2 regions of the Paenibacillus sp. S33 genome follow, and region 2 is predicted to be linked to the other one. Evidence: a T-box and tRNA genes for the amino acid it is inferred to sense, from the RefSeq annotation. Region 2 holds a T-box; the other holds one or more tRNA genes.
The links. A T-box is a leader RNA that pairs with one kind of tRNA and senses whether it is charged. The one in region 2 lies ahead of ileS (isoleucine--tRNA ligase), so its partner is inferred to be a tRNA-Ile.
Positions count from the first base shown of each region.

Region 1 (3,182 bases), 3.2 Mb from region 2:
CCCCCTGGTCCCAAACCAGGTGCTCTACCAAGCTGAGCTACATCCCGACATTATACATTTTTTTTAAGAAATGGCGCGCCCTGAGAGATTCGAACTCCCGGCCTTTTGATTCGTAGTCAAACGCTCTATCCAGCTGAGCTAAGGGCGCATATTAAATTCCATAATGAGTAGTCAAGGCGCCACCCAGATTTGAACTGGGGAATGAAGCTTTTGCAGAGCTTTGCCTTACCACTTGGCTATGGCGCCGTATGGATAATGGAGCGGACGACGGGAATCGAACCCGCGACCCTCGCCTTGGCAAGGCGATGCTCTACCGCTGAGCCACGTCCGCAAAATATGGTGCGGTCGAGAGGACTCGAACCTCCACGGGGGGTTAGCCCACACGGACCTGAACCGTGCGCGTCTGCCAATTCCGCCACGACCGCAAAATAATTATAAATGGTGAGCCATGAAGGACTCGAACCTTCGACACCCTGATTAAAAGTCAGGTGCTCTACCAACTGAGCTAATGGCTCTTAATGGCTGGGGATATAGGATTTGAACCTATGCATGACGGAGTCAAAGTCCGTTGCCTTACCGCTTGGCTAATCCCCAATAGATTAAGAATAAAGGGCGGCCGATGGGGCTTGAACCCACGAATGCCGGAGTCACAGTCCGGTGCGTTAACCACTTCGCCACGACCGCCATATGATTATGAAAAGACTGGTGGAGGATGATGGATTCGAACCACCGAACCCGTAAGGGAGCAGATTTACAGTCTGATGCGTTTGGCCACTTCGCTAATCCTCCAAAATGGTGCCGGCGAGAGGACTTGAACCCCCAACCTACTGATTACAAGTCAGTTGCTCTACCAGTTGAGCTACACCGGCACATTACTCAATTCCCACTTGAAAGGTGGCTCGGGACGGAATCGAACCGCCGACACGAGGATTTTCAGTCCTCTGCTCTACCGACTGAGCTACCGAGCCATATTTTATTTTATTACTACATCATATAATCCGCACTATATATGCCAATTATATATGAAGTTAAAATGGCGGAACTGACGGGATTCGAACCCGCGATCTCCTGCGTGACAGGCAGGCATGTTAGGCCTCTACACCACAGTTCCAGAGGCATTTCCAACAGGAAATTAATTGCGGGGGTAGGATTTGAACCTACGACCTTCGGGTTATGAGCCCGACGAGCTACCGAACTGCTCCACCCCGCGACATTAAAAGGCATTTCTCAATTTTCTTATGGTGGAGGCTGAGGGGATCGAACCCCCGACCCTCTGCTTGTAAGGCAGATGCTCTCCCAGCTGAGCTAAGCCTCCATATTATGACCCGTAGGGGATTCGAACCCCTGTTACCTCCGTGAAAGGGAGGTGTCTTAACCCCTTGACCAACGGGCCTTGCAAAATAAGTTCTGGTTTCAATAAATTTATGGCGGAGAGAGAGGGATTCGAACCCTCGCACCACTTTCGCAGTCTAACCCCTTAGCAGAGGGTCCCCTTATAGCCACTTGGGTATCTCTCCGAGTAGCGGCAGAGGGGATCGAACCCCCGACCTCACGGGTATGAACCGTACGCTCTAGCCAGCTGAGCTACGCCGCCACCTTATATATAAAATTCAGAAATATTCAAAACATGGCTCCCCGAACAGGACTCGAACCTGTGACAACTCGATTAACAGTCGAGTGCTCTACCAACTGAGCTATCAGGGAATATTGGTGGAGCCAAGCGGGATCGAACCGCTGACCTCCTGCGTGCAAGGCAGGCGCTCTCCCAGCTGAGCTATGGCCCCAATCTTTTTGTTATTCTGGAAGTGGTGGGCCTTAGTGGACTCGAACCACCGACCTCACCCTTATCAGGGGTGCGCTCTAACCAGCTGAGCTAAAGGCCCTAACATGCAAAACTTCATTATCCTTTGAAGGATATCGCTTGGCGACGTCCTACTCTCCCAGGACCCTGCGGTCCAAGTACCATCGGCGCTGGAGGGCTTAACGGTCGTGTTCGGGATGGGTACGTGTGGAACCCCTCCGCTATCGCCACCAAACATGAATTTGCTGTGCAAATTCTACCGTGTGGTTATTCGGTTCATCACTTATCGTGTGAATGAATAGCCATGCGCTTGTATGTATGTATTTCTACATACCTTCAAGGTTACACCCTGAAAACTGGATCCGAAACTCATTTGCATTTTATTTTTTAGGATAAGCCCTCGACCGATTAGTATTGGTCAGCTCCATGCATTACTGCACTTCCACCCCCAACCTATCTACCTCGTCGTCTTCAAGGGGTCTTACTAATTGGGAAATCTCATCTTGAGGGGGGCTTCACGCTTAGATGCTTTCAGCGCTTATCCCTTCCGTACATAGCTACCCAGCGGTGCTCCTGGCGGAACAACTGGTACACCAGCGGTACGTCCATCCCGGTCCTCTCGTACTAAGGACAGCTCCTCTCAAATTTCCTACGCCCACGACAGATAGGGACCGAACTGTCTCACGACGTTCTGAACCCAGCTCGCGTACCGCTTTAATGGGCGAACAGCCCAACCCTTGGGACCTACTTCAGCCCCAGGATGCGATGAGCCGACATCGAGGTGCCAAACCTCCCCGTCGATGTGGACTCTTGGGGGAGATAAGCCTGTTATCCCCAGGGTAGCTTTTATCCGTTGAGCGATGGCCCTTCCATGCGGTACCACCGGATCACTAAGCCCGACTTTCGTCCCTGCTCGACTTGTAGGTCTCGCAGTCAAGCTCCCTTCTGCCTTTGCACTCTTCGAATGATTTCCAACCATTCTGAGGGAACCTTGGGGCGCCTCCGTTACTCTTTAGGAGGCGACCGCCCCAGTCAAACTGCCCACCTGACACTGTCCTCGCACCGGATCACGGTACCAAGTTAGAACCTAGATACGATCAGGGTGGTATCCCAAGGATGCCTCCTCTCAAGCTGGCGCTCAAGATTCAACGGCTCCCACCTATCCTGTACAGATCGTACCCAAATTCAATATCAAGCTGCAGTAAAGCTCCATGGGGTCTTTCCGTCTTGTCGCGGGTAACCTGCATCTTCACAGGTATTAAAATTTCACCGGATCTCTCGTTGAGACAGCGCCCAAGTCGTTACGCCATTCGTGCGGGTCAGAATTTACCTGACAAGGAATTTCGCTACCTTAGGACCGTTATAGTTACGGCCGCCGTTT
Region 1 is NZ_JBSIEZ010000001.1:391,513-394,694, reverse strand. It holds tRNA gene ACWGXJ_RS01775 (tRNA-Pro) at 1-47, opposite strand, end outside; tRNA gene ACWGXJ_RS01770 (tRNA-Arg) at 72-148, opposite strand; tRNA gene ACWGXJ_RS01765 (tRNA-Cys) at 175-246, opposite strand; tRNA gene ACWGXJ_RS01760 (tRNA-Gly) at 257-331, opposite strand; tRNA gene ACWGXJ_RS01755 (tRNA-Leu) at 338-425, opposite strand; tRNA gene ACWGXJ_RS01750 (tRNA-Lys) at 440-515, opposite strand; tRNA gene ACWGXJ_RS01745 (tRNA-Gln) at 520-594, opposite strand; tRNA gene ACWGXJ_RS01740 (tRNA-His) at 612-684, opposite strand; tRNA gene ACWGXJ_RS01735 (tRNA-Tyr) at 704-789, opposite strand; tRNA gene ACWGXJ_RS01730 (tRNA-Thr) at 794-869, opposite strand; tRNA gene ACWGXJ_RS01725 (tRNA-Phe) at 896-968, opposite strand; tRNA gene ACWGXJ_RS01720 (tRNA-Asp) at 1,035-1,111, opposite strand; tRNA gene ACWGXJ_RS01715 (tRNA-Met) at 1,137-1,210, opposite strand; tRNA gene ACWGXJ_RS01710 (tRNA-Val) at 1,240-1,315, opposite strand; tRNA gene ACWGXJ_RS01705 (tRNA-Glu) at 1,322-1,393, opposite strand; tRNA gene ACWGXJ_RS01700 (tRNA-Ser) at 1,426-1,517, opposite strand; tRNA gene ACWGXJ_RS01695 (tRNA-Met) at 1,521-1,594, opposite strand; tRNA gene ACWGXJ_RS01690 (tRNA-Asn) at 1,629-1,704, opposite strand; tRNA gene ACWGXJ_RS01685 (tRNA-Ala) at 1,709-1,784, opposite strand; tRNA gene ACWGXJ_RS01680 (tRNA-Ile) at 1,807-1,883, opposite strand; rRNA gene rrf (5S ribosomal RNA) at 1,920-2,036, opposite strand; rRNA gene ACWGXJ_RS01670 (23S ribosomal RNA) at 2,190-3,182, opposite strand, start outside.
Region 1: it has a tRNA-Ile gene. The T-box ahead of ileS (isoleucine--tRNA ligase) is inferred to sense a tRNA for this amino acid. The anticodon was not compared.

Region 2 (3,182 bases):
ACTATGTGGAGCGAACTGTTCTCCAGTTTCCTCACAAACCCAGATGTTTAGTGGTGTACCCCAATAGCGATCGCGACTGATGTTCCAATCCACCAGTTCCTCCAAAAACTTGCCAAAACGTCCTTCACGTATATGCCCCGGGTACCATTCGACTTCGCTGTTGTTGGCAATCAATTGATCCTTGATCGCAGTTGTTTTGATAAACCAGCTGTCCATAGCATAGTACAATAATGGAGTGTCGCAGCGCCAGCAGAACGGATAGCTATGCTCGTATTTTTCCTTGCTGTACAGCAAGCCTTTTTCGGACAGCATTTTAACAATATCTACATCACAGTCTTTCACAAAACGGCCTGCAAAATCAGTGATTTCCTCTACATAGTTACCTTGAAGATCCACCACGTTGATAAATTCAACACCATTTTCACGGCATACCCGGTAATCATCCTCACCATGCGCCGGAGCCATATGAACGATACCTGTACCGCTGGAGTCTGTTACGAACTTCGCACCCAGAATCTGATTACCCTTTTCAACCTGAAAATACGTAAATGGCGGGGTATACGTTTGGCCAACCAGTTCTGAACCGGATAGCGTGCCAATCACTTCATGTTCGCCTTTAATTACGTCCTCAACCAGATTTTTAGCAACGATGTATACACCGTCTTCCTGCTTCACACGTGCATATTCCAGTTCAGGGTTGACGGCGAGCGCCACGTGACTCGGCAAGGTCCAAGGCGTTGTCGTCCAAGCCAGTACATATTCACCACTGCTATGCAGCTTGAATTTAGCCGTAGCGCTCAGATCCTTCACATCTTTGTAGCCCTGCGCTACTTCATGAGAACTTAGCGTCGTTTGACAATCCGGGCAATACGGACTCACACGATGACCACGATACAGCAGATCTTTTTCATGAATCGTCGCCAAAATGTTCCATACACTCTCGATATAGTTATTATCCAATGTAATGTACGGGTTATCGAGGTCTGTCCAATATCCGATCGCTTCGGTTAGATCACGCCATTGTTGCTCGTACTCAAACACGCTCGCCTTACATTTTTTAATAAACTTTTCAACACCGTATTCTTCAATTTCAGGTTTGTGGGAGATTCCCAGCTGCTTTTGTACACCCAATTCTACCGGCAAGCCATGCGTGTCCCAGCCTGCCTTACGTACGACGCGGTATCCCTTCATTGTCTGATAGCGACCGACGAAATCCTTAATTACACGGCCCAGCACGTGACCGATATGCGGTTTACCGTTAGCTGTTGGTGGGCCTTCATAAAACACAAAATTTGGCTTTCCTTCACGATTTGTGATGGATTTACGGAATGTGTCCTCCTGCTTCCATTTGCTCAGGATGCGTAGGTCACGAGACCGTGCTTTTTCTTTAACATCCACTCTGTTCATACCGTCATACTCCCTCTCTGCTCATCATTGATTTCTCTAGCATTCCTAAAAAAAGCAACAAAAAAAGCCCCATCCCTGTAAAGGGACGAGACTGTGCTCGCGTTACCACCCTGATTCCGTAAAAACAGACCATTAAAAATACAGTCTCATCACGGCTCTCTGAGCCCCACTCAACTACAGCAGGGCGCCATTATAACGCATGGCAAACGGTGATTGCTTACACACGCCATAAATCTTAAGCGCTTCAGCTCACTTCTCCGGGAGGATCTTCGGTCATGTTCTGAACGTTGGCTTGCACCGGAAGGCCAACTCTCTGAGGGACAAATCATGACGTACTCGTTCCCATCAACGAATTAAACATGTTAAATTCATCGAAATCAGCAACATCGTTGCCTTGAATAACAATCATCAGCCGACAGACGGATAATCATTGAATTCAGTATAGTATTTACAGTTATAGCCTGTTTAAAGATAAAAGTCAACCCTAACTAAGCCTGATAAAAGCTTGTCAGAAATGAAATTAGTAAATTTCTTTCATCTCACGCTCGCGCTCCAGTACTTCGCGTTCCCGGTTTTCAAGTGCTTCCCAGCCGTCTTGGCTTAACAAGTCAAGCTGTGCTTCCACCAGTGTACGAAACCGTGCTCGGTAAATCGATGCCTGCTTCTTCAGTTCTTCAACCTCCAACGCAATCTTGCGGGATTTGGACAATGCTTCATTCACAATACGGTCCGCATTTTTTTCCGCTTCCTTCACGATCAGTTGGGATTCTTTCTTGGCGTTGTTACGAACTTCATCAGCCGCTTCCTGCGCTACGATAATCGTCTTACTCAGCGTATCCTCAATCGTCGCGAAATGATCGAGCTTCTCCTGTACGTTCAACAACTCGGTGCTCAGTTCTTTATTTTCACGAATAACGCCCTCGTAATCTTTGATCACCTGATCCAAAAATTCATTAACCTGATCCTCATCATAACCGCGAAGCCGGCGGGCAAATTCCTTGTTATGTATATCCAATGGCGTTAATGGCATGCCGTCCACCTCCTATAAGATTGACAAAAAATACATTTTCCGCGTCACGACGCTCACTATCATCTATCGGTCATCATACCCCGTTTTGTGAATACTGTACAGAGCAAAATCGTTCCAGTTCTTCGCTATAGCTTAATTCTTTCGACAGAAAGCTCGTAATTCCTGCCTACAGCTATACAAACTTACCAATTTTGACACGGAATCTTCCCTTTTTTGTCATCCCGTCTGTTTCAAGCACTTTGAAACGCCCAAAACCCTGCATGGAAATAACGTCCCCCGCTTTAAGTGGAGTGGATGGATTCTCCTCCACCTTCCAATTTACCCGGCACCGCCCCGCCCGAATCGGTGTTAATATTTTACTTCGGCTTAGCTTGTACACGTCGCTGGCAATACCGTCTAGGCGCAAGGAAGCGACCGTCAGATCTAGCGCATCTAATGCAACTCCCTTCGTTCGCAGACTCGCTACAGGCAACAGTTCTGTCCATACATGAACACGATGTACCTGCTGTAAATGCATCGTCATAAAATCACCAATCTCTGAAGCTACCAATACATGGCACCCATCATCCAGTACATGAATGTCCCCGATTTTCCCACGTTTGATTCCAAGCCCCAGTAGGGCACCTAGATAATCACCGTGCTCAAGGGTACCTATTTTATGATCGTCAGATGTGATGGAAAGGACCTGAATCCCCATCTCCTCACCGTCCAAATACGAATAATCGGGCGCAATCAGCGCCCGCTT
Region 2 is NZ_JBSIEZ010000001.1:3,591,722-3,594,903, forward strand. It holds gene ileS (isoleucine--tRNA ligase) at 1-1,407, opposite strand, end outside; T-box leader at 1,486-1,765, opposite strand; gene ACWGXJ_RS16340 (DivIVA domain-containing protein) at 1,928-2,437, opposite strand; gene ACWGXJ_RS16345 (YlmH family RNA-binding protein) at 2,610-3,182, opposite strand, start outside.